DNA from 4 places in the Paenibacillus glycanilyticus genome. Region 4 is predicted to be linked to each of the others. Evidence: riboswitches for the same ligand, from Rfam matches in the RefSeq annotation. Region 4 holds a riboswitch; each other region holds the start of a gene.

Region 1 (3,184 bases), 650 kb from region 4:
GATTCCAGCGAAGCAACCGGCCCGATGGCGATGCTTTGCGTTGCTCCTTCCAGCGTTGTTGCCGTTACGTTAGGCTGCAGCGTCTGCGGCACGTGAAGAGCCACGAGAACCAGCGTAATAAGCGTTGCGAGCGGCAGGAAAATCCGCGTGTGGGATTTCACGAAATCGGTAAAGAAATTGCCGATTGTGCTGCCTCTGCTCGTTAAGCCGCGGATAAAAGCAATCGCAACCGAGAAGCCGGTAGCCGCCGAGGTGAACATCATCATCATGATGACGGCCATCTGCGAGAAATAGGACAGCCCCGTTTCGCCGCTGTAATGCTGCAGGTTCGTATTCGTAATAAAGCTGATGACGGTATTGAACGACAGCGTTTCTTCCATAGCGCCGATGCCGTTGGGATTGCCCGGAAGGCTGCCCTGCAGCCGCAGAATCAGATAACTGAGCGCGACGAGCACGATATTCGTAAGAAGGAAGCTTAACGCGTACTTTTTCCAAGTCATGCCGTCACGCGATTTCAGCCCGATGACTTTATAGATGAACCGTTCTATGCCGCCGAATAAACGGTCGGTCCGGTTCGGTTGATCCGAGTACACGTGGTACACGTAGGTTCCGAGCGGTTTGACGAGCAGTACGAGCACGCCAATCACGATAATGAGCTGTAAAATATCCATTGTGGCCTCCCAGCGATCGATAAGGTTTTAAAATTTCTCCGGATTGATCAAGGCGTAAATCAAGTAAAGAAAAAGAAACAGGGCAAGCACTAACGTGACGATCATCGCTTATCCTCCTCTTGAATAGCCCGGTCGCACCATTGCATAAAGCCGGCGAAAAGTATGAATATCGCTGCCAGAAGCAGCACCATATAGATATCCTGCATAGCAAATTCCTCCTAAAAGAATGGCGAATAACTTTCGACCTTACCGATTATCTTGGCTCGCCATGAGGTCGTTTATGATTAAAAAAGAAGTATCCGCATGGCTGGAATGAATGACGTAATTGGCGCCCATCCCTTTATAGATCAGACGGGGATTCGCGCTGTCCGTAACGACGCAGATCGATTTGGATGTCCAGCTGCGGCAGATCTGGATATAACGGCAGCACAGGTTCAAGCTTCTTTCGAATAAAAAGATCCGTCCGACGGGGAGCTCCGGAACACGCCAGGTGGCTTCATCGGTTGTATTAATGACGATGATCGTGGATACGCCAAGCTCCAGCATCCGCTCGTATTCGGTCTTGTTGTTTACGATGGCGGCAAACGGGATATGCCGGCGCAGCAGCTGTTTAATGAAATCCTCGCCCTGCACGTTGGGTGCGGAGACGAGTATATAATCGTCCATGGTTTACGCTCCTCTTTTCGTTAGAGGAATCAACGACAAACAAAAAAGCCGCGGAAGAGGGACTCTTCACGCGGCTTATAAGCGCAGCAGAAAATAAACCGCGCCTATATTCACGATCATCGTTGCCTCTCTTGGTACGCTGACGAAGTTAGCTGACGGATTCGGGCGTAAGAGTCGCCCTACGCCGATGCCGCGCGTCCCGCGCTGCTTCGGCGATTCACCCCGTGGACAAGCTGGCTGTATGGAACAGCCGCCCGTCCGATTGGTTCCCCCGTTCCCCGAGAAGGGGATTAAGCGATAAAGACAGTTGATTAAAAATGGCATGAGAAAAAGCCGCAGAGGAAAGATCCCCGCGGCCTTTAAAGGTCACAAGATCACATCATCCTCTCTACTTGGAAAATGCCCTGCCTAATGGGCAGTCGCATTTTCATCGCTTACGAGGTTAGCTGACGGATTCGGACGGTGAGAGTCGCCCTACCGGGTTCGGCCGCGCGCAGCCTTTTCCCGGATTCACCCCGGATAAGCATGCCGCGCCGGCTCTCACACCGTTGCCATGCCGCTTATCGATTGGTTCCCCCGTTTCCCTTAACGGAAACTCAGCGATTGTTACATTTGCTGAATCGTATATTACGCCTGACGGCCGAAGTTGTAAATGAACCGTAGAGGCGGCATATTGTCTAATTCTGACAAGGAGTTTGGTTAGAGCGTTTACATTTGGAGGGAACTCTACCATGCTCCTTCTTGGACCTTATATCTCCCGAATGCTGCAATTCGTTGTGAAACTTAGGTATATGCCAAGCCTAAATTGGTTTATCCGGGTTGCCAGATAAGAGGGAGGAATGGGCGTATTCTGGAACGATTGGACTTTTTCGCCCCTTGTTTTCGTCAGCTAATTTTGGGACAATAGGAGCAGTATGCGGTTTTGTTTTGGCCGCGTTTCACGAAAAGAGGAAAAACGATGAGTACACCATCCATATACGGATTTACATTAGATCAATTAACGGCTTGGCTTGGCGAGCGCGGGCATAAAAAATTCCGGGCGACGCAGGTGTGGGAATACTTGTACCGGAAGCGGGTAACGAGCTTTGCGGATATGACGGATGTTCATCCGGACTGCGTGAAGCTGCTGGAGGAGAACTTTGCGATCCAGACGCTGGTCGAGCATACGAAGCAGGTGTCGAAGGACGGTACCGTCAAGCTGCTGCTTAAATTGGATGACGGCAACCTGATCGAGACGGTAATGATGCGCCATAAGTTCGGATTGTCGGTCTGCGTAACCACGCAGGTGGGCTGCAACATCGGCTGCAGCTTCTGCGCCAGCGGCCTGCTGAAGAAGAGCAGGGATCTGACAAGCGGCGAGATTGTCGAGCAGATTATGAAGATTCAGCTCCATCTTGACGAAGCGGGCCAAGGCGAGAAGGTCAGCCATATCGTTGTCATGGGCATTGGCGAGCCGTTCGATAACTTTATTCACCTGAACGACTTCCTTACTACGGTCAAGGATCATAAAGGTCTGGCTATCGGACCGCGCCATATTACGGTATCGACAAGCGGTCTCGCGGACAAAATCAGGGAGTTTGCCGACAAGGATCAAGGGGTTAACCTCGCCGTATCGCTGCATGCGCCTAATAATGAGCTGCGGACGCGGATTATGAAGATCAACCGCGCGATTCCGATCGAGAAGCTGATGGATGCGATCGATTATTATCTGGAGCGGACGAACCGCCGCATTACGCTGGAATATATTTTGCTCAAGGACGTCAACGACCAGCCGGAGCATGCGCTTGAGCTTGCCGAGCTGGTGGGCGACCGCCGCCGCTCCCTCGTGAACGTGAACCTGATTCCTT
Region 2 (3,184 bases), 970 kb from region 4:
GATGGACGATAAGACCCGCTTCCATCAGATCCTCCCAGGTAATGTCCCCTTCTCCCGCCGCCATCTCCGTCCGCAGCTCGGAGAGCGCCTGACGAATCGCTTCGGGGCTTGCGTTCTCGATTCCGATATCGCCTTTGTACATGGCCTTCTCCTGCGGCAGAAAAGCATGCTTGCAGCCCGGCACGCGCCGCGCGACAATTTTGCGAATTCTCTCGCCCGCATGATCGGGGTCCGTAAATATAATAACGCCTCTGCGTTCCATCGCCAGCTCGATCCGGCGAAGCACTTCCTCGCCAACCGCAGAACCGTTCGTTTCGATCGTATCCGCCTCAACGGCCCGCTTCACGGCTACCGTATCGTCTTTGCCTTCCACCACAATAATTTCCTTAATCACAAGCGAACATTCCTTTCCAAAGCAGCAACTTTCGCTCTTCTTTCACCGTCAATGATTATGCAGCCTGCTTAGCATCTCCATACACACAAAAAGAAGAGGCAGCGCCTCTTCTTATAATGGCATATTTAACAATGAAATACGATAGCGTGAAGCCATTAGCTTGCGGTTGGCTTGGTTGGTCCAAGCACGTATACGGTATACCCTTTTTTCCGGCCGAACTTATTGGCATAGCTTGTGCTGTCAAAGTAAACGTCGATCTTGTTGCCATTGATGGCGCTGCCCGTATCCTCCGCTCTGCGGAAGCCAATGCCTTCGATGTACACCCACCAGCCAATTGGAATAACATCCGGATCCACCGCGATCGTACGGCCTTCCTTCACCTTCGCGCCGGAAGCCGTAATGCCGTATCCCGGATGACTCTCATCCTTGCCCGTAGAAGCTACGCCTGCCGAATAGGCGGTTAAAGTGACATTCTTGAGAATCTTCTTTGCCTTAAACGTTACGCCGCTCTTTGTATAGGAGCCCGTGCTCGCAGCCGAGAGCGTATGTACGTCCTTCTTCGATCCGACCGCTACGACCTGACTGACCGTATGCTTCTGAACGACCTTGTCGACCAGCTTGGAGGAGACAAGAACACCGTTCTCGTACTTTTTCTCCACGCGCTCGATAACGACGCCATTCTTGCCGGATTGCACCAGCTTCTCCTTCCCTTTCTCGAGGGTAGGATCTTGTTTCTTTACGATCGAGAACGGCAAAGTCCGTTCATTCTCTGCTACCTTGGTATCGATGCGGGTAACGGTCACCGTCATTGCCTTCGAAATCTGAGTATCGAGAGACGGGATAACTTTATCTTGATCGCGGACAGGAATATTTAATTTCCCGATCGCCGCCTGTACTGTTTTCTCTGTCGTGTACACCGTCGATGTTTTGCCATCTGCTTTTACGGTAACCGGAACCGCGTACTTGATTTCGATGCGGTCTCCGTCTTTGATGGACGCATTCAGAGGATGAGATACCTCGTCATAGGGTCCAACCGTTATAGCTTGTTCATCCAGTAGGCGTTGCAGGACCCATTGTTTTGTCTTAACAACAGTTTCTTGTCCGTTCACTACTACGGATACGCTCTTATCAGCCGATCCGTACAACAACACCAAAAACATGAAAGTCATAGCGATTGAGATAATTGCACTCAGAACAATTAAACGCAAGTTTTCATGCTTCCATCGCAATGCGAAAGTCATGCTGGATGATCGCTTCCCATGGGTCTCCTTAGCCTGGATCATTCCCACTTCTATCGGTCCTCCTTCATAGCCCCGCCGCCAAACTGTTACGCATGATACTATTGACGCGACTATTAAGTATATTGGCGTGACAAGCACGCTCCAGTGTTACGGCCTCCCACCTCCAAGATTTACCCTGTAAAGACTATTTCCGAATAGCGAAAATCGAAAATAAAAAGAAGCCTTCGACAGAGGATCTGATCGTGGCTTCCTGGGTAATCAAACATTCAGGAAAAGGTGAATACACGAGGTTGATCGCTCTCTATAATCGCTTACGAGGTTAGCTGACGGGTTCGGGCGAGAGAGCTGCCCTATCCGCGGAACGAATGCTCATGGCAATCGCCGCAAAATTCACCCCTGAAGAATTCATACGCCACGCGATGCTTCAAGACGTCTTAACTACGCATCCGCTGTCGTTGGTTCCCCCGCTCTCCGGCTTTCGGAGATTAAGCGCAAACTGGAAATCCAATACAAAAGTTAAAGCTCTGAGAAAAATCATACATTCCTGACCACAGAATTGTAAAGATGCGTTAAAAGACGATTTTAACGAAATTTTAGGATTCTGAAGGCAAATATCGGCGATTCCAACAAGTAAAAAGAGTTTTATCGCCGCTATAGTCCTTATTTCAGCGGTTTTAATCCGTTTTTAAACAATACCAAAACATTTTTTACCGTTTGCGCTTGTAATAACTGCGATTTCCTCCTTGGATTTTCCTGTTATTTCCGCTGCTGCCTCTGCGACCAGGGACACATACGAGCTCTCATTTCTCTTCCCTCTAAATGGATGTGGAGACAAATATGGGGAGTCCGTTTCGATAAGAAGACGGTCAAGCGGAACGTTCGCAAGCACCTCTTTTGGCACCCTTGCATTTTTGAAAGTGACCGGTCCGCCGAACGAAATATAGAAGTTCATATCGAGGCACATTTTTGCCGTTTCCCAGCTGCCGGAGTAGCAGTGCATAACCCCTCCGACTTCAGACGCTTTCTCTTCCCTCAGAATACGGACAATGTCCTCATGCGCATCCCGGTTATGGATGACAATCGGCTTACCCAGCTTCCTGGCTAGGCGAATTTGATCCCGGAATACCCGGTGCTGCACATCCTTCGGAGAGGTATCCCAGTGGTAATCAAGACCGATTTCCCCTATGGCTACAACCTTCGGATGGGCGCAAAGCTGCTCGATCCATTCCAGATCCCCCGGCTCCATGAAAACGCTGTCCACCGGATGCCAGCCAACTGCTGCATAAATAAAATCGTATTTTTCCGCAAGCTCCATCGTCGTTGGAATTGTTTCGCGGTTGAAACCGATATTGATCATTAAATCGACACCGGCAGCACGCGCTCTTTCGATAACTTCGGCACGGTCGTTGTCGAATTGCGGAGAGTCCAGGTGGGTATGCGTGTCGAATAAAGATATCATCTTAGCTGCAAGCTCCTTCTATATATAGAGTTAAATTTTGAATAATTCCCGGACAGCCGGGCTTAACCGGTCAGCAGCGGCGAGCAGGGG
Region 3 (3,184 bases), 2.3 Mb from region 4:
AAACACATGCGACTGCGTAATAAAGGACTCCGCTTCCTCCAATACCGGAATATGAGTTACGCCAAGAATGAGCCCTACGATAACAAGCGCGATGGAATACGGCTGGTTTATTTTCTTCGCAATGGCTATAACAAACATGGATACGGCAAGCAGAATGAGCAGCTGAATAAGGGTTTCATTAAATAATTCCATTGGGATATCCTCCGTTTCTAACAACAACATCCATTTCAGTGTTCCTAAAGCACTCTTTCGTCATTCACCTCTTTATGCAGGATAAATAGACAAAAGGAGCCCGCTGTTGGCAGGCTCCTCCGGACGTTCCTTTATTTATCCATAATCTAACATGAACAACTGTCGCTTGTAAAGAGCTGCTACAACTCATTGGTGGAAATAATGGCTTCATTTTTCTTGACCGGTTTATTCCAATACAGCTCGCTTCCTGGCAAATCATCAAACCAGGTAGCATCTTCCGGACAATCCAGCATCATAAATTTACCGTATTCGTTATCACGAGACTGATGGTATTTCAAATAGGCTTTGCCATTATCGATTGCCAGTATCTCGATTTTGCCCGAAGTATGACTCATCGATAAACGTACACGTTTTCCTAACCCGGAAGTAAGAGCCTTTGCTTCCTCCACCATTTGATATACCTTTGCTAGCGGAAGCACAAACTCACGATTGCCAGCAACCGGCCGATTAACAAAGAAATAATAAGGCGTTACACCAGCCCATGACAGACGGTCAAGGAGTTCAGACAGTACAGCCGGCTGATCATTAATTCCTTTTAACACAGGTGTCTGGTTCACTACAATTGCTCCAGCTTCATGGAGCGCCTTGAAGCCTCGCTTAGCCTCCGCGGTAATTTCCCTGGGATGATTAATATGTGCCATCACATAAATCCGTTTCTCTTCCGTGGAAAATTCGCGAATTAGAGCGAGCAGCTCTTCATCTTCATAGATTCTCATCGGATTAAATACTGGCATTTTAGAACCAAGCCTGATAATTTTGACGTGATCGATTTGACGCAGCTGCTCGATAATGAAGCGGAGCTTGGAAGTAGCCAGAATTAGACTGTCTCCCCCGGTAAGAAGAACATTGTTTATCTCCGGATGCGAGGCTATATAGGCAATACCAGGCGATACGTCTGCCATCGCTTCTTTCACATCATTTCGAAACAAACGTTTGCGAAAACAATACCTGCAATAGGAACCGCACACTTCCGATACGATAAGCAGCGCTGTCGTCGCATACTTGTGCTGACATCCGGGAACGACATAATTCGTATCCTCGTCTGATGCATCCCACCGGCCATATTCCAGCAGTTCGCCTTCATTTGGAATAACAAGTTTGCGAATCGGATCGTCAGGATCTTCCCAATCAATAAGGCTTAAATAATAATCATTCACACGAAATACAAACTTATCCGTAATGGGCTTTAACACTTGTCTTTCCTGCTCCGGCAACGCACTTACTTTGGCAATATCCGTAATGTACTTCACTTTTTGCATTAGACCTTGCTCCTTTGATGCCCTGCTACAGGGAGATTAAAGGGAGCCAAATTGTCAAAATGCCAAGAGAACTTCATCAGCTGGGTCATAAAATAAAAAGAGACCCTTAAATGAAATAAAGGGTCTCGGACAATCTCAAGTTGATTTCATGCGTCGGAATTGACCCATCCACTGCTGACGAGGTTAGCTGACGGACTCGGGTAAGATGGTACCCTACATTTCTGATTTATCGAAATGATTCGCCCCAATTGACTGGTTCCCCCGCTTTTCAGCCAAGGCTGAAAACTAAGCGTAGACTTATTGTATCATTAATGTTTGATTAGTCAAACATTTCCTGCAATAGATAAAGGACTTTATTCCTAGCCTGGTTATTTTAATGAAGTATACTTCTCCAATGAAATTTTTCTCTGTTTCCAAATTCGTTTGTTTACAATCGTCCATAACCCTAATAGGGATAAGATTACAAGTGCCCACATAAAAATCATCTTTGGCAGTGTTACGATCTTACTATACCTTGTGATAACACTAATGACCATCATTGCAAGAAAAGCAAATGAAAAATGTTCTTCGGCTTTTTTATAAAATTCATATTTTCTGGTCACGACTTTAAGGATCCGAAAATGGTCTTCCTTGGTTCCGAAATACGGAGGATTTTCTGAATCAGAATCCTGCGTTTCGGAACGATAATCTGCATGTTTCATTTTCATCTCCCCTTTGTTAGATTTGCTGGGCACAAAAAAAGAGCCCCACAAATGAAGGGTCTCTTATCAAATTAAGCATAAGGTAATGGACCCATCTACTGCTGACGAGGTTAGCTGGCGGGCTCGGATAAGATGGTATCCTACATTTCTGATTGTGAAATGATTCGCCCCAATGGATTGGTTCCCCCGCTTTTCAGCCAAGCAAGCTGAAAACTAAGCGTAAACTTATTGTAAGCGTTTAGATATTTAAAGTCAAAATGATCGAATCAGGCACGACAGTTTTCAGAGTGTCGGTTTAACAAGCTGAAAATACGAATCCATAAAGGATTGAGGGTTTACAGAAATCATAAAAGGAAAAACTCCTTGATTCGTATGCAAATAAAGAAACCCCTCCTCTTCCCCCAGTTCTTTATAAGACATATCCGAAACATCCTCCAAGCGGAATTCCCTGTACTTTGTCATAATCTTTTCTTTATAAAGGTACAGCTTCCTAGCTTCTTTAACGGTTATCTGCGTGCCATTCGAAACTTCTCTGTTTATTTTATAATAATCGAGCACCGCTATCGAATCGATGACAATTCCCTCCCATCAAATGCATTGTTTAAACCATACTTTACCCCCAGTTGTAAAGCAAATCCCGTGTCGTACTTTCCTAATTAAAAAACAAAAAAGCCGCATCATTATGCGACTCCATTGTTTTAGAAATATCCGCTCTGCATGTTCCGGATCATTATTTCTCTAGCAACTTCGCCCAGAAGCCTCCGCGGAAATGACGGGGCTCATGCGAGATGACGAATGCCTTTGGAGCATCCGCTTCGATTCGTTCAAGCAGCCGCTTCTCGTTGCTGCGCTTCACCAGCACCTGCATGACAAGCCGCTGACCATCCCGCCCTTCCCCGGTCCATGACGTGACGCCGTATCCGTATTGACGAAGCTTGTCCGGCAGGCTTGTGTTCACCGAATTCGAAATCA
Region 4 (3,184 bases):
GTTATGATCGCCAAAGGCGGCGCGTCGCTCCTTCAGGTAGAGGCCGTGCGGGCTTTAACCCGCAAGCTGCTGCCTCTGACGATGATCGTAACGCCAAACATTCCGGAAGCCGAGCATCTGACCGGTATGGCCGTACGCAACAAGGCCGACAAGCTTGAAGCGGCGAAAAAGCTGTCCAGCCTTGGCGCCCGTTATGTCCTGATCAAGGGCGGGCATGAAGCGGGAACCGAAGCGGTGGATCTGCTCTTCGACGGCAGCGGCTACAGCGAGCTGGCGGGCAGACGGATCGAGACGGCCCGTACCCATGGGACCGGCTGTACGTATTCGGCTGCTCTTACTGCAGGTCTCGCGCAAGGGCTTGACATCGAGGAAGCCGTACGCCAGGCAAAAGCCTATATACAGGCAGCCATTGAAGATGGCATTGCCATCGGCAGCGGGCATGGCCCAACAAATCATTGGGCCTATCGCAAGAGAGGACTAGCCGTTAGATAGCGGGACAAGATCCAGTCCTAATTCCGCGCTTCCCGTCATACATATGATGAAGAGGAGCGTGAATAAGGTGGAGGATAACAAAGTCAGGCGTTATTATCAGCTTAAGCAAAAACAGAAGGAAATCGAGCAGGAATTATCCGAGCTGCGCGGTGAAATTATACAGCATTGCGCCGAGCTGGACCTCTCCGAACTGGAGGTAGGCAGCTACAAGGTGAAGATTGTTTCCCAGGAGCGCAAGGAATTCGATGAGAGCAAGCTGTATGCTGCTCTTCCAGATCCCGATGTATGGCGGCTGCTCTCGAAGCCCGATACCTCCAAAATCGCCGGTCTCATCAAGCTGAACGTTATTTCGGAGGATACCATCAAGGATACGTTTTCGGTTAAGCACTTATTTCTTCTTCAAGTGGATAAGAAATGACCGCAGAGATTTAACATAACCCCGCCCAATCTTCCTCGGGAATTTGGGCGGGGATTTTTACTGATTAATTGTTGACAATATTACGAATTGTGAGATAATTATAATAAGCTTAGTTCTCGGCGTTGCCGAGAAGCGGGGAAACCAATCTTTTGGGGCGAATCAGCCGGTTATCGGCTGTAGGGAACCATCTATCCCGAGTCCGTCAGCTAACCTCGTCAGCTTTGAGATGGGTCTTTTGCGAATAACATTGCAAACGATAGACCCTTGGAGGGTCTTTTTCTGTTTTAAAGGCCCAAATTGCGCACAGACCATATCCATGCTCTGTGCTGCGGGGGTCTTTTTTTTCATTTTTCGTGGAGGTGGGATGGACTTCCCGGCATAGGTGATGCTTTTAATAACCTTTTGGAGGGATGCGAAATGGTACAACCAATGGCCGATAACAGTAGATCGGCAGGTCTGTCGGAGGCGGAAAGAGAACGGCTTAAGAAGCATTTTCGCGTCAATGATTATTACTTAAACCTGATTGACTGGGATGATCCGAAGGATCCGATCCGTAAGCATCTGATTGCGGCTGCGGGGGAAGCCCCTCACGGGCTCCAGGAGTTTTCTTGGGAAGCTGCCGGCTGCAAGCACATTTATCAGTCGATGGTTCTTCTTCCCGTGTCCCAGGCAGCGGAAGGAATTGCGTACATCGCCGAACATAACGAAATTCATAAGGTTGTGCTGACGGGCGATAGCCTGATGTTAGGTATTTCAAAGCTGACCCGAATAATCGAGCAGCTGCGGAATATCGAGCATATCGGCACGATTAGGCTGGATTCCAGAATGCCGGTTCATAATCCGATGAGGATTTACGAGGACCATGAACTGTTAGAGATGTTAAGCCGGTTCTCGAGTCCGGAGAAACGCATCTATTTAATGACCACGATTAACCATCCGAGGGAAGTAACGGCCGAAGCGAAGAAAGCCTTTAATGCCCTTCACCAAGCGGGCGTAATCGTTCTTAATCAAACCCCTATTGTCAAGGGCGTTAATAATGATCCTCTTCTGTTAGGCAAGCTGATCGATCAGCTGTCCCAGGCTGGGGTTTCGCCATATTCCTTTATCATTAACCGTCCTAATCCTTCTTATCCCGAGTCTAGTCTATCCCTGCAAACGCAGTTCTCCATCGTTCAGCAAGCAAAAGAACTAACCGCGGAGCTTGGGAAGCGGATCCGGCTTCTGATGGCTCATGATTACGGCAAGGTTGAATTGCTGGATATAGAGGGCGGCAAAGCCTACGTGAAATACCATCACTATCAAGAAGAAGGAAAAGGCCGTTTTATCATGCTGGATTGTCCTCCTGAAGCATCTTGGCTGGAGGATTTGTCGGAGCACGATGATCATATGGTCTATCTGCCGTCCGGTCAGCCTGCCAAGAATAAATAAAGGATGTTCATAAGCAAAAGGAGAAGTAAGAAGGGATCGTATTTCACATCCCGGGAGGCTTCTATCAATGAGAGTATACGGCCAGGAAATCGTGAACGACCTGCAAGCTCAGCAGGAAGAAGCAAACTTGAACGGCACGCAGGTTATTGTAAAGGTTAATCCGGAAGAGACAAGGGCCGGTTATCTGGATCCCTACGAGCTTCAGATTATTAGGAAATGGGCGGGGGAACAAAAGGCTGCCACGGACCAGCCTCCGTCGCCGGAGGAGCAGCTTCGGCTTATACGCGATTCCATGGGATTTCCGAACCGTAATTTGAATACGGTGGAGATTTACACCGGTTACGAACGCGTAAAGCTTGGCGACAATGAGGTTGGCCTATGGCGGTATTATCCGCGCAAATCGATGCGGAAGCCTAATAAACCTTGTCTCATTTATATTCACGGCGGCGGCTGGATCGGCGGTACCGTGTTTGCGGTGGAGAACCCTTGCCGGCTGATTGCCGAGCTGGCCGATGCCGTAGTCTTTAATATTGATTATTCCTTGGCTCCGGAGCATAAGTTCCCTAACGGATTTAACGATTGCTTTAATGCCGTTCAATATATTTACGAGCATGCCGAGGAATACGGCATCGACCGGAACCGGATTGCGGTAGGCGGCGATAGTGCCGGCGGCAATCTGTCGGCCGCCGTAGCAACCAAGGACCGGGATCTGGGTACTCGCATGGTAGCTCAGCAGGTGCTCATTTATCCATGCGTGACCTTCCTTAATGGGGTGAACGGTTATCAGTGGGAGTTGTCCCAATTCGAAATGTCGGATGAGCAAAAAGCGATGATTGATCCGATGCT

Evidence for each region. Region 4 has a riboswitch for cyclic di-AMP ahead of ACR9FF_RS26155 (KamA family radical SAM protein). Riboswitches for the same ligand answer to the same signal wherever they lie in the genome.
Region 1: it holds a riboswitch for cyclic di-AMP, as region 4 does, so the genes downstream of both, ACR9FF_RS29165 (hypothetical protein) here and ACR9FF_RS26155 (KamA family radical SAM protein) in region 4, are expected to answer to the same signal.
Region 2: it holds a riboswitch for cyclic di-AMP, as region 4 does, so the genes downstream of both, ACR9FF_RS00145 (3D domain-containing protein) here and ACR9FF_RS26155 (KamA family radical SAM protein) in region 4, are expected to answer to the same signal.
Region 3: it holds a riboswitch for cyclic di-AMP, as region 4 does, so the genes downstream of both, ACR9FF_RS16275 (hypothetical protein) here and ACR9FF_RS26155 (KamA family radical SAM protein) in region 4, are expected to answer to the same signal.

What each region holds. Positions count from the first base shown of each region.
Region 1 is NZ_CP195155.1:6,458,412-6,461,595, reverse strand. Features, by position in the region: gene kdpA (potassium-transporting ATPase subunit KdpA) at 1-671, opposite strand, end outside; gene kdpF (K(+)-transporting ATPase subunit F) at 699-776, opposite strand; gene ACR9FF_RS29165 (hypothetical protein) at 918-1,337, opposite strand; cyclic di-AMP (ydaO/yuaA leader) riboswitch at 1,459-1,644, opposite strand; cyclic di-AMP (ydaO/yuaA leader) riboswitch at 1,754-1,949, opposite strand; gene rlmN (23S rRNA (adenine(2503)-C(2))-methyltransferase RlmN) at 2,296-3,184, shown strand, end outside.
Region 2 is NZ_CP195155.1:26,575-29,758, reverse strand. Features, by position in the region: gene rnmV (ribonuclease M5) at 1-394, opposite strand, end outside; gene ACR9FF_RS00145 (3D domain-containing protein) at 550-1,683, opposite strand; cyclic di-AMP (ydaO/yuaA leader) riboswitch at 1,928-2,137, opposite strand; gene ACR9FF_RS00140 (TatD family hydrolase) at 2,321-3,094, opposite strand; gene ACR9FF_RS00135 (HD domain-containing protein) at 3,125-3,184, opposite strand, start outside.
Region 3 is NZ_CP195155.1:3,532,201-3,535,384, reverse strand. Features, by position in the region: gene ACR9FF_RS16285 (cation:proton antiporter) at 1-192, opposite strand, end outside; gene ACR9FF_RS16280 (KamA family radical SAM protein) at 372-1,511, opposite strand; cyclic di-AMP (ydaO/yuaA leader) riboswitch at 1,669-1,813, opposite strand; gene ACR9FF_RS16275 (hypothetical protein) at 1,880-2,212, opposite strand; cyclic di-AMP (ydaO/yuaA leader) riboswitch at 2,296-2,442, opposite strand; gene ACR9FF_RS16270 (DUF2179 domain-containing protein) at 2,943-3,184, opposite strand, start outside.
Region 4 is NZ_CP195155.1:5,811,144-5,814,327, reverse strand. Features, by position in the region: gene thiD (bifunctional hydroxymethylpyrimidine kinase/phosphomethylpyrimidine kinase) at 1-492, shown strand, start outside; gene ACR9FF_RS26160 (hypothetical protein) at 560-910, shown strand; cyclic di-AMP (ydaO/yuaA leader) riboswitch at 1,007-1,145, shown strand; gene ACR9FF_RS26155 (KamA family radical SAM protein) at 1,328-2,338, shown strand; gene ACR9FF_RS26150 (alpha/beta hydrolase) at 2,406-3,184, shown strand, end outside.